3 regions of the Streptomyces sp. JH002 genome follow, and region 1 is predicted to be linked to each of the others. Evidence: riboswitches for the same ligand, from Rfam matches in the RefSeq annotation. Region 1 holds a riboswitch; each other region holds the start of a gene.

Evidence for each region. Region 1 has a riboswitch for S-adenosylmethionine ahead of thrC (threonine synthase). Riboswitches for the same ligand answer to the same signal wherever they lie in the genome.
Region 2: it holds a riboswitch for S-adenosylmethionine, as region 1 does, so the genes downstream of both, H7827_RS20610 (aminotransferase class V-fold PLP-dependent enzyme) here and thrC (threonine synthase) in region 1, are expected to answer to the same signal.
Region 3: it holds a riboswitch for S-adenosylmethionine, as region 1 does, so the genes downstream of both, H7827_RS13965 (peroxidase-related enzyme) here and thrC (threonine synthase) in region 1, are expected to answer to the same signal.

Annotation. Positions count from the first base shown of each region.
Region 1 covers NZ_CP087989.1:2,706,855-2,717,070, reverse strand. The annotation lists gene H7827_RS12200 (serine hydrolase domain-containing protein) at 1-517, shown strand, start outside; gene H7827_RS12195 (alpha,alpha-trehalose-phosphate synthase (UDP-forming)) at 585-2,063, opposite strand; gene H7827_RS12190 (glucosyl-3-phosphoglycerate synthase) at 2,198-3,166, opposite strand; SAM riboswitch class I at 3,413-3,551, shown strand; gene thrC (threonine synthase) at 3,568-4,866, shown strand; gene H7827_RS12180 (MoaD/ThiS family protein) at 4,863-5,141, shown strand; gene H7827_RS12175 (cold-shock protein) at 5,564-5,767, shown strand; gene groL (chaperonin GroEL) at 6,122-7,747, shown strand; gene murQ (N-acetylmuramic acid 6-phosphate etherase) at 7,834-8,772, opposite strand; gene H7827_RS12160 (MurR/RpiR family transcriptional regulator) at 8,823-9,773, opposite strand; gene H7827_RS12155 (hypothetical protein) at 9,849-10,216, shown strand, end outside.
Region 2 covers NZ_CP087989.1:4,500,892-4,511,107, forward strand. The annotation lists gene H7827_RS20580 (ATP-binding protein) at 1-542, opposite strand, end outside; gene H7827_RS20585 (DUF6879 family protein) at 552-1,190, opposite strand; gene H7827_RS20590 (hypothetical protein) at 1,183-1,452, opposite strand; gene H7827_RS20595 (biotin transporter BioY) at 1,704-2,285, shown strand; gene H7827_RS20600 (ribose-5-phosphate isomerase) at 2,319-2,795, shown strand; gene H7827_RS20605 (Fpg/Nei family DNA glycosylase) at 2,795-3,640, shown strand; gene H7827_RS20610 (aminotransferase class V-fold PLP-dependent enzyme) at 3,619-4,947, opposite strand; SAM riboswitch class IV at 5,045-5,163, opposite strand; gene H7827_RS20615 (putative leader peptide) at 5,280-5,360, shown strand; gene H7827_RS20620 (ABC transporter substrate-binding protein) at 5,639-7,303, shown strand; gene H7827_RS20625 (ABC transporter permease) at 7,288-8,256, shown strand; gene H7827_RS20630 (ABC transporter permease) at 8,253-9,191, shown strand; gene H7827_RS20635 (ABC transporter ATP-binding protein) at 9,191-10,216, shown strand, end outside.
Region 3 covers NZ_CP087989.1:3,079,587-3,089,802, reverse strand. The annotation lists gene H7827_RS14000 (dienelactone hydrolase family protein) at 123-869, shown strand; gene H7827_RS13995 (LysR family transcriptional regulator substrate-binding protein) at 885-1,658, opposite strand; gene H7827_RS13990 (DUF5997 family protein) at 1,718-2,176, shown strand; gene H7827_RS13985 (FAD/NAD(P)-binding protein) at 2,195-4,102, opposite strand; gene H7827_RS13980 (ABC transporter ATP-binding protein) at 4,099-4,872, opposite strand; gene H7827_RS13975 (FecCD family ABC transporter permease) at 4,869-5,987, opposite strand; gene H7827_RS13970 (ABC transporter substrate-binding protein) at 5,994-7,076, opposite strand; gene H7827_RS13965 (peroxidase-related enzyme) at 7,104-8,324, opposite strand; SAM riboswitch class IV at 8,361-8,470, opposite strand; gene H7827_RS13960 (peptidase inhibitor family I36 protein) at 8,665-9,042, opposite strand; gene H7827_RS13955 (type ISP restriction/modification enzyme) at 9,593-10,216, shown strand, end outside.

The DNA.
Region 1 (10,216 bases):
GCCGCTGGGCCTGGCGCACACCCTCACCCCGGGGACGTCCGCGTATGTCCCGCGGCCCACGGCCACCGGGTACATGCAGTTCCCGGGCCGCCAGGAGCTGACCGACACCTCGCTCATGGCCGACGCCGGCGCGGACGGCGCGATCATCAGCACCACACGGGACATGAACACGTTCCTGCGGGGCCTGCTGGGCGGCGAACTCCTGGAGCCGGCGACGCTGGAGCTGATGAAGGAGACCGTGCCCGCCGAGGACTTCGCGCCGGGCGGCGGGTACGGCCTGGGCATCGCGTGGCGCCCGGTGGAGGGCGCCTCACCGCAGCGCTGCGCGGACGGCGGCCTGTGGTTCCACGGGGGTACGTCGTTCGGCACGGTCTCGGAGACCGGGGTGAGCGCCGACGGCCGGTACTCGGCGGCGGCCGCCGCGTACACCCTGTGGCTGGACGACCAGGACAAGGCCCAGGAACAGTTCCGGGCGGGCATCGGCCTGGTGGACCGGGCGGTGTGCGGGGGCCGTTGACCCGGCCGGGGGCGGCGGGCGCGAACGCCCGCCGCCCGGACCGCCGGTGCACGGTCCGTCCGCTCGCTCAGCTGCCGCGCAGGGCCTCGACCTGGGCGAGGAACCAGTCGCGGGGGGTCAGCGCGGTCGCGGCCTCGGCGAGCCGCCCGGCCCGCGCCCGGCGTTCGTCCGCGGGCATCGTCAGGGCCCGGTGCAGCGCCTCGGCCGTGCCGGCGATGTCGTAGGGGTTGACGAGCAGGGCGTCGTCCCCGAGTTCGGCGGCGGCGCCGGCCTCGCGGGACAGGACCAGGGCGCAGCCCTGTTCGGAGATCAGCGGGATCTCCTTGGCGACCAGGTTCATGCCGTCGCGGATCGGGTTGACCAGCGCCACGTCCGCCATCCGGTAGGCGGCCAGCGAGCGGGCGAAGTCGTCCTTCACGTGCAGCACCACGGGCGTCCAGTCGTCCCGGGCGAACTCGGCGTTGATGCCCTCGGCGACCCGGGACACCTCGGCGGTGTACGCGCGGTAGATCTCCAGGTCCTGCCGGGAGGGGTACGCGAAGGCGACGTGCACCACCCGCCCCTGCCACTGCGGATGTTCGGTGAGCAGCCGGCGGTAGGCCAGCAGCCCGCGGACGATGTTCTTGGAGAGTTCGGTGCGGTCGACGCGCACGATGGTCCTGCGGTCGCCGACCTGGGCGCGCAGCGCGGCCAGCCGTTCGTCCGCGTCGGGGCGGTGGGCGCGCTCGCGCAGGAAGTCGCCGTCCGCGCCCAGGCCGTGGACACCGAGCCGGGTGGTGCGGCCGTCGAGGGTGACGGTGAACGCGTCCGTCCCGGCCGTGCCCTCGGGCACCTCCCGTACCCGGGCGCCGAGCAGGTCGGCGCAGCAGTCGGCGAAGGCCCGCGCCCAGCGCCGGGTCAGGAACGCGGCGCGGTCCGCGCCGAGGATGCCCCGCAGCACCTGGCGGGCGACGGCGTCGGGCAGCACCCGGTAGAGGTCCGGGGGAGCCCAGGGGGTGTGCGAGAAGTGTCCGATCCGCAGATCGGGGCGGCGCTCGCGCAGCAGGGCGGGGACGAGGGCCAGGTGGTAGTCCTGGACCAGCACCTCCGCACCCCGGGCGGCCTCGGCGGCCAGCGCGTCCGCGAAGGCGGCGTTGTAGCTCTCGTAGCCGGCCCACTGGCTCTCGAAGGCGCTGTCGTACACCGGCTCCAGCGGCGTCTGGTACAGCAGGTGATGGACGAACCACAGCACGGAGTTGGCGATGCCGTTGTACGCGGCGTCGAAGATGTCCGGGGGGATGTCCAGCATCCGTACGGACTGGCCTCCGGTGTCGGCCGTCTCCAGGGTGCCGGTGCCCGCGCGGGCGGCGGCCTCGCGGTCGCCGGGGCCCAGCGCCGCGCACACCCAGGTGCCGGCCGCCGAGCCCAGGGCGGAAAGGCCGGAGACCATCCCGCCGCCGCCGCGCCGGGCGGTGAGCGTGCCGTCGTCCGCGAGCGTGTAGCTGACGGGGCCGCGATTGGACGCGACCAGGACCGGAGGAGCCTCGGAGACCTCTGCAACGCCCATGTCCCGACCCTAGCCACCCGTGGCCGGGTACAAACGTGCGTCCGGTCACCCTGGCGTGTCCCGTCCCCGCCTCCCGGGTGCCGCACCCCGGTGAGGGGGTGCGGCACGGGCCGGGGCCGGCCGGAAAGCTCGGGCTACGCCGCCTGGCGGGCGGCGTACTCGGGGATGGTGGACATCGGGGGGCGTTCCTCGGTGTGGATGGTGTGGGTCAGCGGTGAGAAGCCGCCCTCCGCCAGCCGTTCGAACTGCATCATGCCCTGCTGCACGGGAACGGGTCCGTTGCCCGGCAGCCGGCTCTGCGCGGTGCGCATGATCGCGGCCGCCATCCGGCCCAGGGCCTGGCCGTCCTGGTGACGGTGCTTGCGCACCCCGACATCCACCTGGCCGACCGCGTCCAGTCCGGCCAGGTGCAGGGTGTCGACGAGCAGGCCGAGTTCGACGCCGTACCCGACGGGGAAGGGCAGTTGCTCCAGCAGGGAGCGCCGCGCCGCGTACTCGCCGCCCAGCGGCTGGACGACACCGGCCAGTTGCGGCCAGTGCAGGTTGAGCAGCGGGCGGGCCACCAGCTCGGTGACCCGGCCGCCCTGGTGGGCGCCGGAGGGGGCGTCGCCCAGCGGGCGGTCGTACATGGCCTTGACCAGGTGCACATCGGGCTCGGTGAGCAGTGGCCCGAGGATGCCGGAGACGAAGCAGGAGTCGAACTCCCGCAGGTCGGCGTCGACATAACAGATGATCTCGCCGCTGGTGGCCATGAGGGAGCGCCACAGCACCTCCCCCTTGCCGGGGACGGTGGGCATTCTGGGCAGGATCTCGTCGCGGTGGACGACCTTGGCGCCCGCCGCGGCGGCGACCTCTCCGGTGCGGTCGGTGGATCCGGAGTCCACCACCATCAGCTCGTCGATCAGGGGCACGGTTTCCATCAGGTCGCGGCGCAGCGCTTCCACGATGGTGCCGACGGTCGCTTCCTCGTTCAGCGCGGGAAGCACGACACTGACGCTGCCCGCCGGGCCGGCCGCGGCTTTCGCGTCCAGCAACCGTCGCAGCGAGCGGTCAGCGGCAGTCCAGGACCGGCGGCTCAGCCACTCCTCAGCCTCTTCCAGCACGAATGTCGCTCCTGTTCGCTTCGACCATATAAGTCGGGTAGGTCAGGTAAGTCTTGTCTGTGGGATCTGTCAGCAATGGGCGGTTATGGCCCTCATCGGTGGTGCCCAGTTCGGGCGGGAATATGTCTGTCTCCTGTTCGTCTCGCGGATCGGACGGCACGAGCCATTGTCCGGGGCGTCCGTTACAGTCTCGGGCAGTGCAGGTGTCCTCCGCATATCGGAGACGCTGCGCGGTCAACTGAATACAGCTCATCCAGAGGGGCAGAGGGAACGGCCCGTTGAAGCCCCGGCAACCCTTCCGCCGGTCTCGTGACGATGCGAGGCTCCCGGTGGGGAAGGTGCCAATTCCGTCCTGTGGCGAAATCCGTCACGGGGAAGATGAGGAGAAGGGCCTCGTACCCATGCCTGTGCTCACCTCGCACACCTCCACCACGCCCCCCGGCGGCTCCGCCGTCGATCTCGGGCCCGCCGTCGCGCTCTCCTGTCGGGAGTGCGGGGAGCGTTTCCCTCTCAGCCCGATCTTCGCCTGCGAGGCATGTTTCGGTCCTCTCGAAATCGCGTACGATCTGCCCACCGGTGACCCCGAAGCGCTACGGGCCGCCATCGAGGCCGGACCGCACAGCATCTGGCGCTACGCCCCGCTGCTGCCGGTGCCGGCCGATGTCGCCTCCAAGCCCAATCTGAACCCCGGCGACACCCCCCTGGTCAAGGCCGACCGGCTGGCCGCCGCGCTGGGTCACGGCGGCGAGCTGTACGTGAAGGACGACTCGGGCAATCCCACCCACTCCTTCAAGGACCGGGTGGTCGCCAACGCCGTGGAGGCGGCCCGCGCCTTCGGCTTCACCACGCTGTCCTGCTCCTCCACCGGCAACCTGGCGGGCGCGGTCGGCGCCGCGGCGGCCAGGGCCGGATTCCGCTCCTGCGTGTTCATCCCGCACGACCTCGAGCAGGGCAAGATCGTGATGGCCGCCGTCTACGGCGGCGAGCTGGTGGGCATCGAGGGCACCTACGACGACGTGAACCGTTTCTGCAGCGAGCTGATCGGCGACCCCGCCGGTGAGGGCTGGGGATTCGTCAACGTCAATCTGCGCCCCTACTACGGCGAGGGCTCCAAGACCCTGGCCTTCGAGATCGCCGAACAGCTGGGCTGGCGCATCCCCGACCAGCTGGTGATCCCGATCGCCTCCGGATCCCAGCTCACCAAGATCGACAAGGGGCTCAAGGAGCTGATCGCGACCGGTCTGGTCGAGGACCGGCCCTACAAGATCTTCGGTGCCCAGGCCGAGGGCTGCTCGCCGGTCTCCCAGGCGTTCAAGGCTGGGCACGACGTGGTGCGGCCGGTGAAGCCGGACACCATCGCCAAGTCCCTGGCGATCGGCAATCCGGCCGACGGCCCCTACGTCCTGGACATCGCCCGCCGCACCGGTGGCGCGGTCGAGGACGTGAACGACGCGCAGATCGTGGACGCCATCAAGCTGCTCGCCCGCACCGAGGGCATTTTCGCCGAAACGGCGGGCGGGGTGACGGTGGGCGTCACCCGCAAGCTGATCGAGACCGGGCAGCTGGACCCGGAACTGACGACGGTCGTACTGAATACCGGCGACGGCCTGAAGACCCTGGACGCGGTGGCGGCGACCACCGGTCCCACCGCCATCATCCGTCCGAATCTGGACGCTTTCCGAGAGGCCGGCCTCGCATGAGTGTGACTGTCCGAATCCCGACCATCCTGCGCACCTACACCGGCGGACGTTCCGAGGTGACCGCCGACGGCGGAACGCTGCGCGACGTCCTCGCCGACCTGGAGAAGAACCACCAGGGAATCGCCGCCCGGGTGCTCGACGACCAGGGCAAGCTGCGCCGTTTCGTGAATGTCTACGTCAATGACGACGACGTGCGCTTCGCCGAGGGCCTGGACACCCCGACCCCGGACGGAGCGGGCGTCTCCATCATCCCGGCGGTGGCCGGGGGCTGCTGACGACCGGTCGGCCCGGCCTGGCCCCGCACGGTCAGGTCTACACTTGATCACATCTTCAACAGCCGCCCCGAAGCTGTCCGCTTCGGGGCGGTTGGGCGTTTCCGGGGCGATAGAGTGAGTCCCGCGCGGGGCCGGCCCGTCCGATGCCGACCGCATATGAATTCACGACACTTCTCGGCGGAAACGCGCGGCAATTCACTGCACCAATTGCCGGATCTGCGCAATAAGGCGCGCGAGAAACATTCATCTTTCCTCTGTTTTGCGCAATTTGCCCGTTTGGGCGCTCCAATAATTCTCCGCTCAATGGCCTGTTGCACAGGGCGTCCGTCCAGATACATTCAGCGGCGGTCGACGCGTTCCGGTCTGACCCGGGCCCGCGAAGTGCGGTTCCGTGAAAGGGCCAGCAACATGGGGAGTTTGGAATGGCTCAGGGCACCGTCAAGTGGTTCAACGCGGAGAAGGGATACGGCTTCATCGCGGTAGACGGTGGTGCGGACGTGTTCGTCCACTACAGCGCGATTCAGATGGACGGATACCGCACCCTGGAAGAGGGGCAGCGGGTCGAGTTCGAGATCTCGCAGGGACAGAAGGGTCCTCAGGCCGACATGGTCCGGGTGACCGCCTGAACCGCCGACCGTACTACCACCGCAGCCGGCGAACCGGGGCCCGCATCCAGCGCACACCAGCGCGGGGATGCGGGCCCCGGCGCGTGCGCCCCCCATCTCACCTGCGACAACGTGAGGGGGGCTGGTGTCTGCCCGTCACCCCTCGACGACGCCCTGCGGGCGAACCGCTTGCACTCTCGGGGTGAGAGTGCTAATCATGGCGTTAGCACTCTGAGGGTGAGAGTGACAGCAGAGACCGGTTCGGTGAGGTCGTGAGCCAGGCGGGGCAAGGAACCGCAGGGCGTACGGCCGTCCGTCGCGGGCGCCGGCGCGGTCCTGGAGCATCCACCCCTGTATATGGGAGGACCCCTTCACATGGCCAAGATCATCGCGTTCAACGAGGAGGCGCGGCGCGGCCTTGAGCGCGGGATGAACCAGCTCGCCGACGCCGTCAAGGTCACGCTCGGTCCCAAGGGCCGCAACGTCGTTCTGGAGAAGAAGTGGGGCGCCCCCACCATCACCAACGACGGTGTCTCGATCGCCAAGGAGATCGAGCTGGAGGACTCCTACGAGAAGATCGGCGCCGAGCTGGTCAAGGAGGTCGCCAAGAAGACCGACGACGTCGCGGGTGACGGTACGACCACCGCCACCGTGCTGGCTCAGGCCCTGGTCCGCGAAGGGCTGCGCAACGTCGCCGCCGGCGCCAACCCGATGGCCCTGAAGCGGGGCATCGAGGCCGCCGTCGAGAAGGTCTCCGAGGCGCTGCTCGGCCAGGCCAAGGAGGTCGAGACCAAGGAGCAGATCGCCTCCACCGCCTCCATCTCCGCCGGCGACACCCAGATCGGTGAGCTGATCGCCGAGGCCATGGACAAGGTCGGCAAGGAAGGCGTCATCACCGTCGAGGAGTCGCAGACCTTCGGGCTCGAGCTTGAGCTCACCGAGGGCATGCGCTTCGACAAGGGCTACATCTCCGCCTACTTCGCCACCGACATGGAGCGGATGGAGGCCGAGCTCGAGGACCCCTACATCCTCATCGTCAACTCGAAGATCGGCAACGTGAAGGACCTCCTTCCGCTGCTGGAGAAGGTCATGCAGGCCGGCAAGCCGCTGCTGATCATCGCCGAGGACGTCGAGGGCGAGGCCCTGTCCACGCTGGTCGTCAACAAGATCCGTGGCACCTTCAAGTCCGTCGCCGTCAAGGCGCCCGGCTTCGGTGACCGCCGCAAGGCCATGCTGACCGACATCGCCATCCTCACCGGTGGCCAGGTCATCTCCGAGGAGGTCGGCCTCAAGCTGGAGACCGCGGGCCTCGACCTGCTGGGCCGTGCGCGCAAGGTCGTCATCACCAAGGACGAGACCACCATCGTCGACGGTGCCGGTGACAGCGACCAGGTCCAGGGCCGCGTCAACCAGATCCGTGCCGAGATCGAGAACTCCGACTCGGACTACGACCGCGAGAAGCTCCAGGAGCGCCTCGCGAAGCTGGCCGGCGGCGTGGCCGTCATCAAGGCCGGTGCCGCCACCGAGGTGGAGCTGAAGGAGCGCAAGCACCGCATCGAGGACGCGGTGCGCAACGCGAAGGCCGCCGTCGAGGAGGGCATCGTCGCCGGCGGTGGCGTGGCCCTGCTCCAGGCCGCCTCCGCGCTGGACAAGCTGGACCTGGAGGGTGACGAGGCGACCGGTGCCGCCGCCGTCAAGCTCGCCCTGGAGGCCCCGCTGAAGCAGATCGCGGTCAACGCCGGCCTTGAGGGCGGCGTCGTGGTCGAGAAGGTCCGCAACCTGCCGCAGGGTCACGGCCTGAACGCCGCGACCGGCGAGTACGTCGACCTGCTGGCCGCCGGGATCCCCGACCCCACCAAGGTCACCCGTTCCGCGCTGCAGAACGCCGCCTCCATCGCGGCGCTGTTCCTCACCACCGAGGCCGTCATCGCGGACAAGCCGGAGAAGTCGGCGGCTCCGGCCGGCGACCCGACCGGTGGCATGGGCGGCATGGACTTCTGAGTCCTGCCCGGGCCGACCGGCCCAGCCTGCCGTAGCGACGAGGGCGGCACCGGGGACCACCAGGTCCCGGGTGCCGCCCTCGGGCGTCAGCTCCCGGCCGACGCCGCCGTCAGGGCCGCCCGCAGGTGGCCGTGGGACTCCGTCAGCAGCCGCCCGGCCGTGGGCGCGTCCACCTTGCCGAGGATGGTGAGGATGGCGTTCTTCACCTCGCCGTCGGTCGCCCGCAGCGCCGACTCGATCACCGGGTCCGGGGCCCCGGTGGCCAGGTGCACGATGCGGCGCGAGCGGGCCCGCAGCTTCTCGTTGGAGGCGCGGACGTCCACCATCAGATTGCCGTAGGTCTTGCCGAGCCGGATCATGCTGATGGTCGAGATCATGTTCAGCACCAGCTTCTGTGCCGTGCCCGCCTTCAGCCGGGTCGATCCCGAGATCAGCTCGGGGCCCACCACGACCTCGATGCCGTGTTCGGCGGCCGCCGCCAGCGGCGACCGGGCGTTGCACGACAGGCCGATGGTCAGCGCCCCCTGGGCCCGCGCGTACTCCACGGCGCCCACCGCGTACGGGGTGCGGCCGGACGCCGAGATGCCGACCACCACGTCGTCGGCCGTGACACCGCGCCGCCGCAGGTCCTCGGCGGCCAGCGCCTTGCTGTCCTCGGCGCCCTCCACCGCCGTCACCATCGCGCTCGGGCCGCCGGCGATCATCCCGACCACCTGCGAGGGATCGGTGTTGAACGTCGGCGGACACTCACTGGCGTCCAGTACCCCGAGCCGGCCGGCGGTTCCGGCGCCCAGGTACATCAGCCGCCCGCCGCGCGCCAGCCGTTCGGCCGCGGCGTCGATGGCGGCGGAGATCTTCGGCAGTTCGGCGGCGACGGCGCCGGGCACCCCGGCGTCCTCGCGGTTCATGGTGCGGGCGATGTCGAGCGTGGAGCGCCGGTCGATCTCGGCGAGATCCGTGCGGTGGGCCTCGGTGGTCAGGCCGTCGAGTTCGGTGCGCAGCTCACCAAAAGGACTGAGGGACATGGAGGTGCGGCTCTCTTGGTACGGGGGACGGCGGTGTCCCGGGTGCGGGGTCAGCGGTCGCGGGCCGGCGAGTGGCGGTGCGCCAGCGCCTCGTAGCTCGCGTGCAGCGCGGGCGCGGCGGTCTCGTACGTACGCTGCGCCACGCCGACGAACAGGCAGTCGACCACCAGCAGCTGGCTGGTGCGGCTGGACATCGCCGCCGGGCGCAGTTCGCTCTCCCGCCCGGTGGAGGTGGTCAGCACATGGTCCGCGTACTGGGTGACCTCACCGTCCGGGCGGCCGGTGATGGCGACGGTGGTGGCGCCGTGGTCGAAGGCCGCCTGGAGCGGTTCGATGACGTCCACGGTGCGCCCCGAGTGGGTGATGGCGACCGCGACATCGCCGGCGCGCAGCTGGACGGCCCCCGTGACCGCCAGATGCGGGTCGGCGTGGGCGTGGGCGACCAGGCCGATGCGCAGGAGTTTCTGTGCCAGGTCCTGGGCGACGAGGGAGGAGGCGCCGATGCCGTACACATCCACGCGGCGGGCGGCGGCCAGCGCGGTGACGACGGCTTCGAGCTGGGCGAGGTCCAGGGCGCCGGCCGTGTCGGTGAGGGTCTGCCGCTCGTCCTGGGTGAGCTTGGCGACCACGTCGCTGAGCGGGTCGTCCACCGAGATGTCGGCGGTGACGGCGGGCGCGGCGCCGGACGCCTGCTGGGCGGCCAGGCCGGCCAGGGCCAGGCGCAGGTCGCGGTAGCCGGGGTAGCCGAGCATCCGGGCGGTACGGACCACGGTGGCCTCGGAGGTACCCGTGCGTTCGGCGAGGCCGGTGACGGTGAGGGCGGCGCAGCCGGCCGGGTCGGAGGCGACGGTTTCGGCGACACGCTGCATGGAGCGCGTCATGGAGGGGGTCATGGTGCGGACCTTGGCGGCCAGCGCGGCCGGCTCCGGGGGAGCGGGGCGTGGTGGGGCGACGGCGACGGGACGCGGCCGACCGGGACGGCGGACGAAATTTTCCTTCATCGCATTCCTCACAGGGTGAAACATATTTTCGTAGGAGTTGTCGCGTCAAGCCTTCGGGGTGCTCCAATAGTGCGTATGAACCACGAGACGCCGGAAGGGGCCATTCACCGGGGCCGCGCGCTGGTCCTGGCCGACCTGGCGGCCTGCGACGCCGCCGGGCCCGCCGAGGTGTCCGCCCTGGAGAAGGCGATGGAGCACCGCCGGTGGTGGTGCGAACAGTGGCCCGAGGGCGCCATGTACCTCCCCGGGCTGCTCGCCCAGGACGTCCAGGACGCCCTGCTGGACGCGCACGGGGCGGCGGGACGCTGGCCGGTGTGCCCGTTCTGCGAGGACCACCACGCCCTCGACCTGGAGCCGGAACTGTCCGAGGACCCGCACTGGGTGTGCGGCGCCACCGGCCGTACGGTCGCCCCGCTCGGTGGCCTGGACACGGCGGGGGAAGC
Region 2 (10,216 bases), 1.8 Mb from region 1:
TTGTCGAGGACGATGAGCATCCGGCGGTCGGCCAGCCGTGACCGGAAGAGCGCCGACGCCGCCTCGGTGTCCTCCGGGACCCCGCTCGCCGGAACGCCCAGCGCGGCGAGGAACCGGCGCAGCGCCTCGTGGGCGGTGATCGGTTCCCCCGCGTCGTAGCCGCGCAGATTGATGTAGAGCTGGCCGTCGGGGAACCGTTCTCTGATGTGGTGCGCCCAGTGCAGGGCCAGCGAGGTCTTGCCGGCGCCGGCCGTTCCGGCGATGAGGCACACCGAAACCACGAGGGGAGCGCCGTCCTCGCCGGGCAGTACGGCGTTGAGCTCGGCGAGCTCGTGCACCCGGTTGACGAACCCGCGGACGTCGGCCAGCAGTTGCCGCGGCACGTCGTCCTCGTTCCGGGCCCGGCCTCCGCCGTGGTCGTGGAAGTGCACGCCGCCGCTGATCCGACCGGCCTGGACCGCGTCCCGGGTGGTTCCCGACAGTTCGGAATGCGTGCTGCCGGGAACCGTGCGGTTCTCCTCGTTCCCCTCTTCGTTGCGCATGGAGAACGCTTACCCCGATTCGGGATCCGCTGTCAGCCTCGGGCGTGGCGTCGCCGCCACTTCCCGCGCCAGGTAGGAGGAAACGTCCTCGCCGTCGGCGAAGAGCCTGCGGATGAGCCCTTCCCAGGGAGTGACCAGCCCGGGGTCGGTGAACCGGGTCGCGTACGTGAAGGTGCCGCCGGCGGTGTAGTGGATGAGATAGAGCGTTCCGTCACCCAGTACCACGATCTCGGGAAGCGGGCCGTCGTGCTCCAGGTCGCCCACCGTGTCGGCGTCGACCACCCGGGCCGGGGTACCGTACTCGGCCCCCAGGGAGAGCGAATGAAGCTCCCACCGCACGTAGGGCGTGAGGGGCTGTTCGACCACCCGGACCCGGTGGAAGACGTAGCCACGCTTCTGCCGCTCGCGCCGGGTCCTCGCCAGGCGCTCCCTGCGGTCCTCCAGCAGGCGCAGGGCGCCTTCCCAGTCCCCGCGGCGCAGGGCCTCGCGGCTGGGGCTGTCCTCTTCGAAGTGCTGGAGCCGTTCGAGTTTCCAGGAGGAGCCGTCGCGGATGTCCGCCGCCCGTCGCCGGAAGTCGCTCACATAGTCGTCGTCGTCGAGCCGTGTGCCCCGCGCCGGATCGAGGGCGGGGAGCTGGAGATCAAGCATCGGGGATGTCCGGCTTCGCCGCGCTGAGCATGTTGCCGGGGATGATCACCAGGCGTTCGTCCGGGCCGAGCCGGACGCCGGCCGGAAGCCGGGAGTCATAGGCGGCCGTCAGGTCCCGGCCGATGATCGCCACGTCCCCGTTGTCGAGCTGCCAGATGTCGGGGCACTTTTCCTCGTCCTCCGAATTGCCCAGTTCCTGGGCCGTCTTGCCTAACCGTCGTGCGAACGAGGCGGTGGGATCCGCCTCCCATGGGCGTGCCATGGTTCCTCCACTCATCGTGATGATCTGTGGTCGGTGTCACATCAATCCTAGGGGCGGTGGTCGGGCGCCAACAACGGATCGTGGGGGCGCATCGCGCCGTGCCGGGGCGCCTCCACGTGCGAGGTGTTCGGTGCGTGTTGTGGGGTGTGGATAAGAGGGGAGGGGTTCGGGCAGTGGATTGGGCTCTTGTTCCGGGTGGGTGGGGTGGGGTCGGATAGGGGGTGGGGGATTTCGTTCTTTGGAGGATGTATATGAGCACCGCTGTACTCGCGGATCTGTTGCCCGCCCCGACCCTCTCCCGGGCCCGGGTGCAGGATGTGGCACTGGTCGTGGGTGGCGCCGCGTTGACCGGGGTCGCCGCGCAGATAGCGCTGCCCGTTCCGGGGTCGCCCGTGCCGGTGACCGGCCAGACGTTCGCCGCCCTGCTCGTCGGTGTCTCGCTCGGCCCCGCCCGCGCCCTGCTGTCGATGCTGCTGTACGCGCTGGCCGGCATGGCCGGGATGCCGTGGTTCGCGGAGGCGTCCTCCGGGTTCGGGATGCCGTCCTTCGGCTACATCATCGGGATGACCGTCGCCGCCGCCGTCGTCGGTGAGCTGGCGCGGCGCGGTGGGGACCGTACGGTGCTGCGGACCGCCGGGACGATGGTGGCGGGCATGGCCGTCACGTACGCGATCGGCGTGCCCTACCTGGCGCTGGCCACCGGTATGTCGGCGGGCGAGGCCATGGCTGCCGGTCTGGTGCCGTTCCTCATCGGTGACGCCCTCAAGGCGGCCCTCGCGATGGGCGCGCTGCCCGCCGCCTGGCGCATCGCGGGTCGCCGGGGGCGCGCGTAACCGGGCCACCGCGCGCATGTCAGACTCATCCCCATGCGCGTCTATCTCGGCTCCGACCACGCCGGCTATGAACTGAAGAACCACCTCGTCGACTGGCTCACGGCGCACGGCCATGAGCCGGTCGACTGCGGTCCGCACGCGTACGACGCGCAGGACGACTACCCGCCGTTCTGCCTGCGTGCCGCCGAGGCGGTCGCCGCGGACCCCGACGCGCTCGGCGTCGTCATCGGCGGCAGCGGCAACGGTGAGGCGATCGCCGCCAACAAGGTCGCGGGCGTACGCTGCGCCCTCGCCTGGAGCGTGGAGACCGCGAAGCTGGGGCGGCAGCACAACAACGCCAACGTGGTGGGCATCGGCGCCCGCATGCACACCACCGACGAGGCCACCACCTTCGTCGAGGTCTTCCTCGCCACCCCGTACTCCGGCGAGGACCGGCACACCCGCCGCATCGACATGCTCAGCGCCTACGAGACGGACGGCACGCTGCCGCCGCTGCCCGCCGGCGCCTGATGCCCGAGGGCCACACCATTCACCGGCTGGCCGCCGACTACCGCGAGCGGTTCGGCGGCCGGGCGGTGCGGGTGGAGTCCCCGCAGGGGAAGTTCGCGGGCGGCGCCGCGCTGATCGACGGTGAGGTGCTGCGCGAGACCGAGGCCCACGGCAAGAACCTCTTCCTGGGCCTGGGCTGGCGCAAGTGGGTGCACATCCATCTGGGGCTGTACGGCAAGGTCGCCTTCGGGGACGGCCCGCCCCCGCCGCCCACCGGGCAGATCCGGCTGCGGCTGGCCACCGGCGAGGCGTACGCGGACCTGCGCGGCCCCACCACCTGCGCGCTGCTCAGCCAGGACGAGAAGGCGGCCGTGCAACGGCGCCTGGGCGCCGACCCGCTGCGTGCGGACGCCGAGCCCGACCTCGCCTGGCGGCGGATCTCCGCCAGCCGCACGACGATCGCCGAACTGCTGATGGATCAGCGGATCATCGCCGGTGTCGGCAACGTCTACCGGGCCGAGATCCTCTTCCGGCACGGGATCGACCCCTATCTGCCGGGCCTGGCTCTGGAGCGCGCGGAGTGGGACGCGATGTGGCAGGACCTCATCCCGCTCATGCGCGAGGGGGTGCGCAACAACCGCATCGACACGGTGCGGCCGGAGCACACCCCCCGGGCCATGGGCCGGGCGCCGCGCGTGGACGGCCACGGGGGAGAGGTGTACGTCTACCGGCGCGCCACGCTGCCCTGCCTGGTGTGCGGGACGCCGGTCCGGCGTGCCGAGATCGCGGCCCGCAACCTGTTCTGGTGCCCGGTGTGCCAGCCGGCCCGGGCCGCCGGGCGCGGTCAGCCCGCCGCCACCGGCTGACCCTCGGCGACCAGTTCGCGCACCGCGCGCACCACGCGCTCCACGTGTTCGGCGGGGGTGCCCACTCCGAAGCTGACCCGGATGGCCTTCAGCGGCCCGTCGCAGCCGGCCGCCCGCGCGCCGTCGCCCTCCGGGCCCAGCAGCGCACGGACCAGCGGGTGCGCGCAGAACAGCCCGTCGCGTACGCCGATCCCGTACCGCTCGGAGAGCGCCTTGGCGAACTCCTCGCTGGACCAGCCGTCCACGACGAAGGACAGCACGGCCACCCGGGGCGCGTCCGGGCCGAACAGCGCCAGCTGCCGCACCCCGGGAACGGTGGCCAGTCCGGAGCGCAGCACGGCCAGCAACTCCTCCTCGCGCGCCACCAGTTGCTCGAACCCGGCGTCGGTCAGCGCCCGGCAGGCCGCCGCGATGGCGAACGCGCCGATCACATTGGGCGAACCGGCCTCGTGCCGGGAGATGTTGTTGTTCCACACGACGTCGACCGCGCCGTCCCGCGCGGTGACGGTGTGACTGGCGCCGCCGCCGGCGAGGTACGGCGCGGCGTTGCTCAGCCAGTCGGCGCGTCCGGCCAGGACGCCGGAGCCGAACGGCGCGTACAGCTTGTGCCCGGAGAAGGCGACCCAGTCGATGCCGAGCGCGGTGATGTCGACGGGGCGGTGCGGGGCGAGCTGGGCGGCGTCCAGGACGGTGCGGGCGCCGGAGCGGCGGGCGACGGTGGCGAGTTCGGCGATCGGCCACAGTTCACCGGTGACGTTGGAGGCGCCGGTGACGCACAGCAGCTTGGGCCCGGGGGCGGCGTCGGCGAGCGCGTTGACCAGGGTGGCGACGGCCTGCCCCGGGGTGCGCGGCGCCGGGAGGTACGTCACGGGGTGGCCGTGGTGCGCCCAGGGCAGCAGCGCGGCGTGGTGTTCGGTCTCGTAGACGAACACCTGGGTGCCGGTGGGCAGGGCGCCGGCCAGCAGGTTCAGTGAGTCGGTGGTGGAGCGGGTGAAGATCAGCTGGTCGTCGGGGCGGCAGCCGAGGAACGCGGCCACTGTCGCCCGGCTCTCCTCGTACAGGTCGGTCGACAGCTGGGAGAGGTAGCCGGCGCCGCGGTGGACGCTGCCGTAGTACGGGGCGTACGCGGCGACCTCGTCCCACACCGCGCGCAGGGCGGGGGCGCTGGCGGCGTAGTCGAGGGCGGCGTAGCCGATGTCCCCGCCGTCCGCGAGCGGGGCACGGACCTCGTCGCCGAGGACGGGGAGGGGGCGCGGGAGGGAACAGCCGGCGGTGTTCGGGGCAGGGGCGATCGGCGCAGTGGGCATGACAAAGCTCCGGGAAAGGCTGAAGGCAGACAGAGGCAGGCTGGGTCGGGGGCGTGCGCCCTAACGCATTCGCGTGCTCATGGAAGAACTCCCTCAAGAACCGTGCTTGCCACAGACCTCGCTGCCTGCGGCCCGGTCATCACCCGGGGCACCCCGCCGACGGTTGGAGGGTTGCCGGACAGCGGGCCGGGGCCTTGATCGCTGTCACTCGTGACCTGATCGCAGACTATGTCATGCCGATCGGTGATGAACACCTTGTGTCCATATCGCGAGACCCACGGCACATGGCCGCCGCCTTGACAGCTCACCGAGGGTTGGCTGATATTTACCGCATGCCAGCCCTGCCGCTTTTGACGTCGCGCCGACACGTGGACCTGCTCCGCGTCACGTCGGCGTCCTGTGCGGGCTGCTGATTCCTCCCACCGCGCGGCGGTGAGCGCCGGCCGTCGGCCGCGCCCGTAACCGCCCCTCGCGCGCCGGGACTTCCTCGCGGGATGTGCACTGCGTTGCCGTGCCCTGTCCCGCTCCGCTCCGCACGGTCGTGCCGCGCGGCGCCGCTCTCCGCCCCTGGCTTCTTCCACTCACTTACCTGACGTTTCTGACGTTCCTCACCTTCCTCACCCCGGTCCGTCCTGCCGTGCGCCTCCGCGCGCCGCCGGCCGGGTGATTCGTCCTGAAAGGACCCTCCGCCGTGGCCACCTCGCCCACGCCCAGACGGCTCAGCCGCCGCATGTCCCGCTCCGCCCACGCCACCGCGCTGATCGCCGCGATCGCCGTCGCCCTCACCGCCTGCGGCACCGACGGCACCACCAACGGCGGTGGCCCGGGCGACGGTTCGGGCAGCGCCGGCGCCTCCGGCGACCCCGTGGCCGGCGGCACCCTGAAGTACGCCTTCGCCAACACCATCGACTGCGTCGACCCGCGCCAGCGCCCGCAGCTCACCTCCCGCAACGTCGGCCGTCAGCTCGGCGACCAGCTCACCGAACAGGACCCGCAGACCAAGGAGATCAAGCCCTGGCTCGCCACCTCCTGGGAGATCAGCGATGACGTGAGTGCCTTCACCTTCCACCTGCGCGAGGACGTCACCTTCTCCGACGGCGAGCCCTTCGACGCCGAGGCCGTCAAGGCCAACTTCGACGCCGTCGTCGACCTCGGCGCCCGCGCCCCCCAGGGCAGCAGCTTCATCGCCGGCTACCAGGGTTCGACCGTCCTCGACGAGTACACCGTGCGCGTCGACTTCGACGGCCCCAACGCCCAGTTCCTCCAGGCCACCGCCACCGCCTCGTTCGTCCAGCTCTCCCCGGCCTCCCTCGGCAACGACCCCGCCGACCTGTGCCTGGGCGACTTCGCCGCCTCCGGGCCGTTCACCCTCGGCTCCTTCACCCCGGAGAAGTCCGTCGAACTGCTCAAGCGCGAGGACTACGCCTGGGCCTCCCCGATCGCCGCCAACCAGGGCGCCGCCTACGTCGACAAGATCGTCCTGGAGGTCGTCCCCGAGGGCGGCGTCCGCTACGGCTCCATCACCAGCGACCAGATCGACCTCGCCGACGGCATCCCCTCCACCAACCAGGGCTACGGTCTGGTCACCGGCGCCTCCCCGGGCATCGCCATCCCCTACATCCCGCTCGCCTCCAGCCCCAAGCTCCAGGACCCGGACGTGCGGCGCGCGCTGAGCCTGGCCATCGACCGCCAGGCCATCGTCGACGCCATCTTCCAGGGCACCCAGCAGCCGGCCTCCGGCGTCGTCACCGCCGCCACCCCCGGCTACACCGACCAGTCCGAGGACATCCGGCACGACCCCGAGGCCGCCATCGCCCTGCTGGAGGGCACCGGTTACGACACCGTCGGCGACGACGGCATCCGCCGCGACGCCGACGGCGACAAGCTCTCCCTCACCATCACCTACCAGGCCGGCTCCCCGGACACCGAGGCACAGCACCAGCTCGTGCAGCAGGAGTGGAAGGAGATCGGCGTCGAACTCGTCCTCGACCCGGTCGCCACCCTCCCCGACGTGCCCATCGACGAGTTCCCCGGCGACCTCACCACCTGGAGCCAGGGCCGCGCCGACATCGACGTCATCCGACTCGTCTACGGCTCGTCCCACCCCGAGATGAGCATGCTCTACAACCACCCGGACGAGGAACTGGACACCCTCCTCGACTCCCTCCAGTCCACCGTCGACCCCGCCGAGCGGCAGGCCATCGGCGAACAGGCCCAGCAGCGCATCGTCGAGCAGGGCTACACCATCCCCGTCTACGACCGCTACTGGTCCTACGGCTTCGGCCCCAAGGTCGGCGGCTTCGCGGCCGACATCGAGGGCAAGCCGCTGCTGAACGAGGTGTGGATCGCACAGTGAGCCGCTACGTCCTGGTCCGGCTCGCCAACGGACTCATCGTCCTGTGGGCGGCGCTGAGCCTCTCCTTCCTGGTGCTGCATCTCGTCCCCGGCGACCCGGTGTCGATCATGCTGCGCTCCGGTGGCGGCGGCGACCCGGTCGGCGTCGACGCCGCACAGGCCGCCGCGCTCCGCACCGAGCTGGGCCTGGACCGGCCGCTGTACGAGCAGTACACGGACTTCGTGGTCCGCGCGCTGTCCCTGGACTTCGGCACCTCCTTCGGGACGGGGGACGAGGTGAGCGCCATGCTGGCGCGCGCCCTGCCCTCCACGCTGGAACTGGCCACCGCGTCCCTGCTGCTCACCGTCGTGCTCGGGGTGGCCGCCGCGCTGGCGGCCACCCTGGCGCCCTGGGCGCCGCTGCGCAACGCCGTGCTGTCCAGCACCGTCGCCGGGATCTCCCTGCCCAGCTTCTGGACCGCGATCCTGCTGATCCAGGTGTTCTCCTTCGGGCTCGGCTGGTTCCCGGCGTACGGCGACAGCGACTCCTCGCGGCTGGTGCTGCCCGCCATCGCCCTGGCGCTGCCCAGCGCCGGGGTGCTGGCCCAGCTACTGGCCAAGGGGCTGCGTACGGCGCTGGCCGAACCGTACGTGCGCACCGCCCGCGCCAAGGGGGCCGGGCGGCTGCGCACCGCCTGGCACCACGCCTTCCGCAACGCGTCGATCCCGGCGCTGACCATGCTGGGCATGATGATCGGCAACATCCTGGCCGGGGCCATCATCACCGAGACCGTCTTCGCCCGCGCGGGCATCGGCCGGCTGACCGCCGACGCCATCGCGGACCAGGACTTCCCGGTGATCCGCGCGATCATCTTCCTCGCCGGCGCCCTGTACGTGCTGGTCAATCTCGCCGTCGACCTCATCTATCCCAAGGTCGATCCCCGGATCGTCCTCCAGGCCGGAGCGACCTCATGACGACGACCGGGACGACCACCGGGGCCACGACCACGCCCGCTGCCCCCGATGCGGGCGCCGGCACCGACCAGGGCCACGAACAGGAGCAGGAGCAGGCACACGGCCGGGCCGCCCGGCTCCGCTCCGCGCTCGGCTCCCTGGCCGCCCGCCCCGGGCTGCTGCTGGCCGTCCTCTACCTGACGCTGATCCTGGCCTGGACACTGCTGCCCTCGCTGTTCGCCGGCGAGGACCCGCTGCGCACCAACCCGGCCGCCTCGCTCACCCCGCCCGGCGCCGAGCACTGGTTCGGCACCGACAACCTGGGCCGCGACCTGTTCACCCGCGTCGTGCACGGCACCCGCACCTCCATCACCGCCGCGCTCATCGCCGTCTCGCTGTCGCTGGTGGCCGGCACCGTGCTGGGCGTGCTCTCCGGCTACCTCGGCGGCTGGGTCGACCAGACCCTGATGCGCTTCGTCGAGGTGCTGATCGTCATCCCCGGGCTGCTGCTGTCCCTGGCCGTGGTCTCCATCCTCGGCTTCGGCGTCACCAACGTCGCCATCGCGGTGGGCATCTCGGGCATCCCCGGCTTCGCCCGCGTCATCCGCGCCGAAGTGCTGCGCATCAAGTCCAGCGTGTACTTCCAGGCCGCCGTCACCAGCGGCACCCGCACCCCGGTCATCCTCGCGCGGCACGTGCTGCCCAACGCCTCCCAGCCCGTCCTCGTCCTCGCCGCCCTGGAGATCGGCGGCGCGGTGCTGTCCGTGTCCGCACTCAGCTTCCTGGGATACGGGGCCGCCCCGCCCGCCCCCGAACTGGGCGCGATGGTCGCCCAGGGCCGCGACTACATCTCCACCGCCTGGTGGCTGACCACCTTCCCCGGCCTGGCCATCGCCCTGATCGTGCTCTCCGCCAACCGCGTCGGACGCGCCCTCGAACGAACCGGAGCACAGTGATGAGCTCGCCAGAACCCCTGCTCACCATCCGGGACCTGACAGTGGCCTTCCACTCCCGCCGCTCCACCGTGCGCGCGGTGCGCGGCCTCGACCTCGACCTCGCGCCCGGCCGCACCCTGGCACTGGTGGGGGAGTCGGGCTCGGGCAAGTCCACCACCGGCCTCGCCGTCCTGGGACTGCTGCCCTCCGGCGCCAAGGTGCTGGGCGGCCGAGTCACCCTGGCCGGCCGCGAACTGACCGGCCTGCGCGAACGGGAGTGGCGCACCGTACGGGGCCGGGAGATCGGCTTCGTGCCCCAGGACCCGATGGTCTCCCTCAACCCCGTGCAGCGGGTCGGCGACCAGGTCGCCGAAGTCCTGCGCATCCACGGCCTGGCGGAGAACGCCAAGGCCGCCCGGGAACGGGCCGTCGACCTGCTCGCCGACGCCGGACTGCCCCACCCCGCGCGCGTCGCCCGCCAGTTGCCGCACGAGCTGTCCGGCGGGATGTGCCAGCGGGTGCTCATCGCCATCGCGCTCGCCGGCGAACCCAGGCTGCTCATCGCCGACGAGCCCACCAGCGCCCTCGACGTCACCGTGCAGCGGCGCATCCTGGACCACCTGGAGACCGTCACCGCACGCCTGGGCACCTCGCTGCTGCTGATCACCCACGACCTGGCGGTGGCCGCCGACCGGGCGGACGAGATCGCCGTCATGTCCCGGGGCCGGATCGTCGAACGCGGCCCGGGCCGCCGCGTCCTCACCGAACCGTCCCACCCCTACACCCGCGAACTGGTCGCCGCCGTCCCCGACATGACCGCACAACCGGCGCGCCCGGCACCCCAGGAGGACCGGCCGCCGCTCCTCGACGTGCGCGGACTGCGCCGTACCTTCGACGGTGGCCGCACCGTCGCCGTCGACGACGTGAGCTTCACCCTCCCGGCCGGTGGCTCGCTCGGCATCGTCGGCGAGTCGGGATCCGGCAAGTCCACCACCGCCAAACTGGTGCTGCGCCTGGACCGCCCGGACGCGGGCACCATCACCCTC
Region 3 (10,216 bases), 370 kb from region 1:
CCAACAGAGCCGGTGACGAGCGGCCCCGGGCCGGTCGGCGGGGCGCGCCGCACGGTTACGGTGATCACGCGTGGACGAACCCCAGGAACCGGAACCCCCGACCAGGAGACAGGCAGCCACCCATGACGACCGTCGACATCCCCACCCCGGACGGCATCGCCGACGCGTACCTCGCCCACCCCGCCGACGACCGCCCGCACCCGGCCGTCCTCATGTACATGGACGCCTTCGGCGTCCGCCCGCCCCTCAAAGCCATGGCCGACCGCCTCGCCGCGGCCGGCTACACGGTGCTGCTGCCCAACGTCCTGTACCGCCAGGGCCGCGCTCCCGTCCTCGACCTGCCCGCGTTCATCGGCCCCGCCGAGCGGCCCGCGCTCTTCGACCGCCTGGGCCCGGCCCTGCGCGCCCTCACCCCCGAGGCCGCCCGGCGCGACGCCGCCGCCTACCTCGACTGGCTGGCCGCCTCACCGCTCACCACCACGGGCCCCGTCGGGATCACCGGCTACTGCATGGGCGCCGCGCTCGCGCTGCGCACCGCCGCTACGTACCCGGACCGGGTCGCCGCCGCCGCTGGCTTCCACGGCGCGCGGCTGGCCACCGACGCGCAGGACAGCCCGCATCTGCTCGCCGGCAGTGTGCGGGCCGAGCTGTACTTCGGCCACGCCGACCAGGACACGAGCAACCCGCCCGAGCAGATCGACCGCCTGGAGGAGGCCCTCACCTCGGCGGGGGTAGGGCACCGGTCCGAGGTCTACGCCGGCGCCCGGCACGGCTTCACCCAGGCCGACACCGCCGCGTACAGCGCCGAGGCCGACGCACGCCACTGGCGGGCCCTGCTCGATCTCCTGGGCCGCACCCTCACCCCCTGAACCGGGGGAGCGGCGCTACGAACGCCGGCGGGGCCGCCCGCGCCGCGCCCCGCCCTTGCCGCCGGAGGAGGACGGGGACGGGGACGGGGACGGGGAGGCGGACGCCCGCCGTTCGGCCCGCGCCTTCGCCTTCGCCTTGGCCTTCACCTTCGGCGCCGGCTCGGCCTGCTGCCGCCCGCGCGAACTGTTCACGGTCCGCCCCCGGACGATCCCGATGAACTCCTCGACCAGCTCACCCGGCTCCCCGTCCGCCCGCCAGGCGAGCCCCACCCGCGAGGCGGGCGCGTCCGTGACCGGCCGGTAGGTGAGGTCCTTGCGGTGGTACAGCCGGGCCAGCGACTGCGGTACGACCAGCACGCCCACCCCGGCCGCGACCAGCTCGATCGCGTCCTCCGTGGTGGCGGGCCGCTCCATCGCGGGCCGCCCCGGCAGCCGCTCCCACTCCAGGGTGTCGTCCAGCGGGTGGAACACCACGTCATCGGCGAGGTCCGCGACCGTCACCTCGTCGGCCGCCACCACCACGTGGTCCTTCGGGACGACGACCACGGTGGTCTCGGTGTAGAGGGGGATCACATCCAGCCCCTCGCGGTCCTGCGACATCCGCAGCAGCGCCGCGTCGGCCCGGCCCTCCCGCAGGGCACCGGGGGCCGTGGCCGCCGCCGTCGCGTCGAGCACGAGCGGGACGCCGGGCAGCCGCTCGTTCCAGATCCGCACCCACTTGCCGGGCGTCACACCCGGTACGTAAGCGAGCCGGAACGTAGGGGCAGCGTCCGTGTCCGAGTCCGTCACAACATCAGGCTATCCGGTCATGGTCGGAGGTATCGCGCGCGCTCGCTACGCTTGGGCCCATGAGCTCGAACCGGACCGACCAGACGATGAAGCCCGCCACGGCGGCGAAGAAGCTGGGTGTGTACCTCCCCGCCACCCCCGCCGAGTTCCAGGAGGGCGTCGTCACCCGCAGCGAACTGAACGCGCTGCAGGCCGATCCGCCCCAGTGGCTCCAGACCCTGCGCGCCGAGGGGCCCCACCCGCGGCCCGTGGTGGCCGCCAAGCTGGGCATCTCCATCGCGGGCCTGGCCCGTGGCGGGGTGACCGACCCCCTGACCACGGCGCAGATCGAGGCGCTGAAGACCGACCTCCCCGACTGGCTCCAGCAGGAACGCGCCACCCAGGCCGACGTCCGCAAGGAAGCCGTCCGCGTCAAGGAGAAGCAGGAGCAGCAGGAGAAGCAGGAGCGGGAACAGCAGGACAAGCGCGACAAGCCCACCCGCCCCTCCCGCACCAACGCGCCGCGCCGCCGTTCCTGACCGGACGGCCCACCGCCGTCAGCCGACCGGCTCGGCCCCGGCCTCCCGCAGCACCGCGAGGACCTGGGCCGCGGCCCGGTCCGCTCCGGCCAGCAGGGGGGACGGCGTTCCCGGGGTGGCGCCGATCGCCGAACCCGGCTGCACCGCCTCCGCCGGTATCCCCAGCACCACGACACGCTCGTCCGCGACCCCGGCCGCGTCCAGCAGGTGGAAGCCGTCCGGGGTCACGTCCAGGGTGCCGCTGGTGGGTGGTGGGCCGTGGTCGCTGGGCCAGTGATGCAGCCGCGCCCGGCCCGCGCGCAGCAGCCCCGCCAGCAGCGGGTCGTCGGTGTCCGTCACGATCCCCTTCGACATGCGGGTCTCCACGAACGCCCGGGCCCGCACCGGCGCGTCGCGCCGCACCGCCGACCGGCCGGTGAAGGCGCCGTCCTCGTGGGTCACCGTGGTGTTCTCGCCCAGCAGGTCGAGGACGCCCGCGTCGATCAGGGCCAGCACCTGCGCCGTACGGTGCGGCGGCGGCCCCGACGCCAGGGCGAGGCCGAGCGCGGTGAACCAGCCGTCGATGTCCCGCGCCACGCTGCGGCCGTCCAGGGCGCCGCGGGTCACCAGGCGCCGCACCGGGCCGCGTACCGCCGCCATGGCCCGGTTGACGGTGTTGCGCGGGTGGGTGAGCGGGGCGTGCATCGCGTCGAGTTCGTCCTCGACGTGCTCGCGCACCCACCGCCGCCACGTCCCCGGATCCACCGGTCCCGCGCCGCGCGGCCGGTCAAGACGCGTCACCGACAGCGCCCAGCGCTCGTCGGCGACCGCCCCCGCCACCACCGCGTCCACCGCGGCGTCGTCCGGCGCCGCCCGCAGCGCGGCGAGCAGCTCCGCCTCCGCCGCCCCGGTCACCAGCGCCCGGGGCCGGTGCGCGAGCAGCGTGGACAGATGCGCCCAGGCGAACTCCCGCGCCAGCTGCGGCCACACGTCGCGGCGGAAGTCCTGCCCCGGTACGGCGGCGATCCGCTCGAACCACTCCCGGGTGGCCAGCCGGGGCTCGTACCGGGGCGGGAAGCCCCGCGGGTACGCCGCCTTCGACCGGTAGGGCAGCCCGCGCCGCGAACCCGCCACCAGGTGCGGCTCACGCCCGCCGGGCACATAGCGCAGCCGGGCGGGGCGCGCCGGGTCCCCGGCGGGTTCGAAGTGGCCGCCGCGTCCTTCGGTCAGCAGCGCGACCACATCGAAGAAGTTGGCGCCGAGCCCGGTCACCAGCACGCTTTCGCCGGCCGAGACCCGGTCCCAGTCACGTTCGGCGGGCATGCCGGGCTCGATGTACACCAGGCCGTCGCGCTCCGCCGCGGCCACCAGTGCGCGCTCCCGCGCCGAGCGTCTGGCCTGCACCATGCCCTGGGCGAGGATCACGAACCGGCCGGTCAGCGTCCCCCCGTCGGCCAGCAGTACCGTACGGGCACCGTCCGCGTCCCCGGTCCGCTCCAGCCCGGTGGCGGTGCCGAGCACCCGGGTCACCCGCACCCGTCCGGTCGCCTCCGCCCGCGCCAGCTGCTCGCGGTAGTACACGCCCTGGATGCGCCGGCTCGGATAGGACCACGGCCGCAGGGCCGCCGCCTCGGCCGCGACCCACGCGGGCCGGTCCGGCAGCGCGGTGCTCTCCCGCGCCCAGGTGAGCAGATCGGGGCCCGGCGTCACCGGGCCCGTCATCGGCGTGGACGCGTCCGGGTAGATGGTGGTGTGCGCGCTGTAGGTGTTGTTCAGCAGCAGCGGCGACTGGTCCGTGCGCCAAGTGGCACCCGCGCCTACCTCCACGCGGTCCAGCACCGCCACCCGTACCGGCGGCGCGCCGTCCGGGTGCCGGGCGGCCAGCCGTTCCACGACGGAGACCGCGCGCGGCCCGCCGCCGACCACGACCACGTCGTAGGCCCTCACGCGGCCTCCAGCGCGGAGGGCCGTACCTGGACGCCGTTCTCGCCGTGCGTCACCCGTACGTCGAGTCCGTACACCCGGCTCAGCACGTCGGCGTCGAACGCCCGCGCGGGCGGCCCGTCGGCGACGATCCGGCCGCCGTCCAGCAGCACCGCCTGGTCGCAGAAGTGCGCCGCGTGGTTGAGGTCGTGAATGGCGATCAGCGCCGTGACCCCCTCCTCCCGGGTCACCGAGCGGACGATCTGCAGCGTCTCGATCTGGTACCGCAGGTCGAGCGCGGAGGTGGGCTCGTCCAGCAGCAGTACCCGGGGCTGCTGGGCCAGGGCGCGCGCGATGAGCACCCGCTGCGCCTGCCCGCCGGAGAGCTGGGACATCGGGCGGTCGCCCAGCTCCGCCAGGCCGAGCCGTTCGATCGCGGCGTCCACGATCTCCCGGTCCGCGCGGGTGGGGCGCAGCCCGATGTGCGGGGTGCGGCCCAGCAGCACGGCCTCCCGTACGGTCTGCTCGAACGGGGTCGCCCCCGACTGCGGTACGTACGCGACGACCCGGGCGTGCTCGCGGCGCGGGGCGGTCAGCAGGTCCCGGCCGCCGAAGGAGACGCTGCCGCCGGCCGGGGTCAGCACCCGGGCGATGATCTTGGTGAGGGTGGATTTGCCGGAGCCGTTCGGGCCGAGCAGGGCGCAGAACGCGCCCTCCGCCACCCGCAGGTCGACGCCCTGCAGGACCGGGTTGCGCCGGTAGGCGAACCGGACCGCGCCGATGTCGAGACTCACTGGGCGGCCCTCCGGGTGAGGATGAGGTTGATGAAGATCGGGGCGCCGATGAACGCGACGACGATGCCGACGGGGATGACCGACGGGGCCAGCACCGTACGCCCCACCGTGTCCGCGATCACCAGCAGCAGACCGCCGGTCAGGAACGAGAACGGCAGCAGGTAGCGGTGGTCGGCGCCGATGGCCAGGCGGGCGATGTGCGGTCCGACCAGGCCGACGAAGCCGATCACGCCGCAGAAGGAGACCACGACGGCGGCCAGGACGACGGAGACGACGATGAGGCCGACCCGTACGGCGGTGACGTTCACCCCCAGGCTCTTGGCGGCGTCGTCACCGGCGAAGGCGATGGCGTTGAGGTCGCGGCTGAACCACAGCAGCAGCGGCAGCGCGGCCAGGGTGCACGCCCCCACGACGACGACATCGCCCCAGCCGGCGTTGTTCACCGAGCCGAAGGTCCAGCGCACGATGGCCTGGAGGGTGTTCTCGTCCGCCACGAACTGGAGGGCGGCGGTCATCGCCTCGAACAGCTGGGTGAGCGCGATGCCGAGCAGCAGCAGGGTGGCGGTGGACATCGCCTTGGCCGAGGCCAGCCCCAGCACCACGGCGGACACGGCCAGCGCGGTGACCAGCGCGCTGCCGATGACCAGCCACGACCCCGAGCCGGCCGAGCCGCCGGTGAGCAGGATGGCCAGCGCGGCACCGAAGGCGGCGGCCGGCGAGACACCGAGCGTGAACGGGGAGACCAGCGGGTTGCGCAGCAGGCCCTGCATCACCACGCCCGCCAGGGAGAGCGCGGCGCCGGCCACGAAGGCGAGCAGCACCCGGGGCAGCCGCAGGTTGACGATGATCGAGTAGGTCTGGGCGAAGTCCCGCTCCAGCACGCCGCCGAGCACGGCGAGCCGGATCGCGCGCCACACGTCCAGGAGCCCGGCGCCGGCCGTTCCGGCGGTGACGGACCAGGTGAGGACGAGGACGGTCAGCGCCGTACCGGCCCACAGGACGGCGGGGCGGCCCAGCCGGGCGCCCCGGGTGCGGCGCTTTTCGGGGGCGGGGCGCGGGCCGGGGGCGGTGCCGGGGCCCGCCGCGGTCGCCGCGTCCCTCGTGGTGATGCTCATCGCCGCTCAGCCCGCCTTCTGGATGTACGCGTCGTCGCCGGGGTAGTCCGCGCCCTGGAACTCGGTGGCCCAGCGCTCCAGGTACGTGCCCGGGTCGACGTCGGCGAACTCCTGCGGGTGCAGCCAGCTCGCCAGGTACAGCGCGCCGATGGCCTTGGACAGGCCGCTGGTGGCCCAGCCGTTGGTGACGAAGACCCGGTCCTCGGCGACGGCCGTGAGGTCCTGCCAGCCGGCCCGGCCGGTGAGTTCGGCGGCCAGGGTGTCGAAGCGCTCCTGGCCGGTGGGTTCGGCGGAGGGCCCGAACTCGTGGACCACGACCTGCGGGTCGCGCTCCAGGATCGAGGCGGGGTCCACGGTGGTCTCGGCCTGCTGGTCGCCGCCGGTGTCCAGGTCGCCGTAGATGTTCTCGCCGCCGGCGGCGACGATGATCTGGTCGAAGCCGGAGCCCGGGAGGCCGGTGAGGTAGGGCTGCTCGGTCTCCCAGTACACGCGGACCGGGTCGGTGCCGGCCACCCGCTCGCTGATCACGTCGAAGATCTCGTCGTAGAACCCGGAGACCCGCTGGGCTCCTTCGGTCTCGCCGAAGACCTCGCCCAGCAGTTCCACGGTCTCGTGGAAGACGTCGAAGTCCCAGGCGGTGGCGACCACGACGGGGATGCCGAAGGGCTCCAGCTGCCGGGCGGCCTCCTGCCAGGCGCCGTTGCGCGGGATGATGAGGACATCGGGGTCGAGTTCGGCGACCGACTCGTAGTTGATCTCCTGGAGGTCCTCGCTGACCACCTCGTCGTCGGATATGCCCAGGTAGGGCAGCCGGGCGGCGGAGACCCGGTCGTAGCCGACGACCCGGTCGCCGGCGCCGATGGCCTGGGCGAACTCGTTGCCGTAGCTGTTGAGGACGACGGCGCGCTCGGCGGGACCGTCGAGTTCGACGGTGCGTCCGGCGTCGTCGACGACCGTGAGCGTCCGGTCACCGCCGCCGTCACCGCTGCTGTCGTCCGTCTCCTTGACCACGGTGCCGCACGCGCCCAGGGACAGCACGACACCGGTGACGGCGGCGAGGGCGGCGGTGCGGGAAAGCCGTTGGCTCATGATGAGGGGTTCCGTTCTGCGGGTGGGTCAGCGGGTGGGGGTGGGCGCGGCGTCCGGCCAGTACGGGTCGCCGAGGCTGAGCATCAGCCGGTTCGCCCAGCCGAAGAACGCGGTGGCGGCGACCAGGTCGGTCAGCTCGGTGTCCGCCAGTCCTTCGGCGCGCAGCCGGTCCACGTGGGCGGTGGTGGCGCTGACCGGCGTGGTGGCCAGCGCGGCGGCGAACTCGATGACGGCGGCCCACCGCGCGTCCTGCCCGGCGGCGAGCGGAGCGGTGGCGGCCGGAAGCCAGTCGGCGTCCCGCTGGAGGGAGACGCCGAGCAGCCGGTCCACGTCCTCGGGCCGCTTCGACATCTGGGCGGACTTGCGGGCGTGCACGGAGGCGCAGTAGACGCAGTCGGTCACCTTGCTGGTCGCGGCGGCGGCCAGTTCGCGTTCGGCGCGGGGCAGCCCTTCGCGGGTGGCGAAGATCGCGGCGTCCAGGGAGGTGCGGGCGGCCAGCACCCGGGGCAGCCGGGCCAGCAGCCGGAAGTACTCGCCGTTGGTCTTGCCCCGGAAGGAGTCCTCCTGCTCGGGCGTGAGTTCGTCGGTGGGCACGGGGGGCACCCAGGCAGTCCAGGACAGCAGCTCGCGGGTGTACACGATGGGGCGCTCGCGTCCGTTGGACGCCACCCGCGCGGTGCTCTTGGTGCGGCCCCGCCCGGGCGTGGGGCGGCGCGGCGTGTCGGCCGGCTCGGGGTCCTGCCCCTGGAGCAGCCGCAGTCCCTGGATGGCGCGCGCCTGGAAGGCGGTGAACGCGGCGACCTGCGAGATGACGACGATGTCGTCGGGCGTCCAGCCGGCTTCGGTCAGCAGGTCGAGGTCCGCGCGGGTGGCCAGGGCGGGGGAGACGGAGATGAGGTCGACGTGGGCGGCGGCGGCGCGCAGCGCGGGGTCCTCGGGCAGTTCGTCGCCGAGCAACGCGGTGTCCGCCCCGAGCCGTACGTGGTCCCGGACGAGCGCGTCGACGCCGTGCCGGCGCGCGGCCAGGGCGGCCAGCCCCCGGCGTACCGGTACGCTCACCGCCGCCTCGCCGCCGAACAGCGCGTCCGAGGCTTCCTGGGCGCGCTGCGCGACCAGCGGTTTGGTAGCCCTGGCTGCCGCGATCCGCTCGTCGAGCCCGGCCAGTCGGGCGATGTCGTCGGGGGTGGTGCTCATGAGTTCCGCCTCGTGGTGCTCGGTCGCGTGGTCGGCCGAGGCACGGGCAAACATGTCGAAATCGTCGAGGACGAGAACGAGGTCTCACGAGGAGCACGCTTGCCGCATCACCGCAGCCCGGTCGTCGGTCCCGGGGGCACCCCGCCGTGCAGGAGGGTTGCCGGCCAGCGAGCCGGGACTTGGCGCTGGCGCTCTTGACCTGATCAGCAACCTAGCACCACCGACTCCGCGCGAAACACCCACTGTCCGCCATATGAGACCAAGGCGTCTCACGCGGAGGGGCAGCCCAGTTCTCGCAAGGGCACCCTGTCCGTCATGTGAGACACGCACACGGGTGCGCACGTGGGGACGGGCCCCGGATCGGCGACCCGGGGCCCGCGTGCTCAGGGGGAGATCAACAGGAGGAGCCGACCTTGAAGGAGGTCATCTTGTCGTTGAAGTGGGAGGCCACCGCCGCCTCGGACTTGCCCGGGCCGACGGAGAACATGCAGCCGGTGTACTTGTCGTGCTGGTAGACGGCGACCGTCTTGTCGGTGCGGTTCCAGTAGGAGGTCATCTTGTCGTTGAAGTCGTTGCCGACGTTGGACACGGAGCTCTTGGACTGCAGGAACTTGCCGGTGTAGCTGGAGTGCTCCCACACGCAGAAGTTCCCGGCAGAGCACTGACTGGAATCAGCCGCCGCCGGCACCGCCGCCAGCCCCGCGGTCGCCACCGCGAAGGTCAGCGCCGCCCCGATGCTCGCCAGACGTGAGGCAATCTTCCGGTTTTCCACCTGACATCCCCTATGCCTTGTGTGCCTGTCATCGCACGATGTGTGCGGAAGAATGCTAGGAGCGCCACGGTTGCCCGGACCAGAGCACCTACGACCGCACGACCATCGAACCGCTCCTCAACTCACGCTGGAATCAGTCGAGTTGCAAGGCCGGCGCCGGGACCGGATCCCCCTGAACGAGTGACCGGCCCGGCGCCGGGATGACGCCCGCGAGACACCCCGACCGAACGCCCCACACCTCACCCCCGCCCCGGTCACCACCACGCCCTCCCGAGCGCTGCCCCTTGCGCCGGACCCCCTCTACGCTGCCCACTGCCGGACGGTGCGCGCGGATGCCGAACACACCGAAGAACGCCGTCGTCGGCATCCGCAGAGAGCTTCGCCGGGACCGCGCGGAAGCCGAGATGCGAGCCGCCCTCGCCGTACTGTCCGGAGCGGATGACGACGAGCGGCAACCGACTGAACACGGCAGCCGCTCACGCTCTCTTCACACCAATGCGCGCAGTAGCTAGCCTGATCTGCAGAGTCACCGGTGATGTCTGGGGGGAAGATGTCCGGTTCGACGCATGCCTGGTTGCTCGCCGCAGTCGCTGATTTCGGCCGGGAATCGCAACGGAAACTGTCCGACGGTTTCGACCGCGAGGCCTCGATCCGGGGTCCTTTGGAGGGCCTGCTGCAGGCCGTGGGGGCCCACCATCAACAGAACGAGGTCACCTGGCACGACGAGCACCCCGTCCCGGAGTTGGGCGTACGACTCGACTACGTCATCCGTGCGGCAGGTGCACTCACCGGCTACATCGAACTGAAACGTCCCGGCCTCTCGATCGACCCGTCGACCTTCCGCGCACAGAACAAGAGACAGTGGGAGCGGCTGCGCGACCTCCCCAATCTGCTCTACACCAACGGCACCGACTGGCGCCTCTATCGGCACGGTCATCTGGTGACCGAGGCGAGGTTCAACGGGAGTCTGAGGGCGCTGGGCGACAAGCTGGCCCCGACGGACGCCGATGTCTTCGACGCACTCCTCAAGCAGTTCCTGCTGTGGCGACCCCTCAAGATCGCCAACGTTGCGCGGCTGGTCCAGCAGGTGGCGCCACTGTGCCGCCTGCTGCGCGGCTCGGTGCTCGAACAGCTCGCCGCCGAGGCGAGGTCGTCCGCCTCACCGGATGACTCC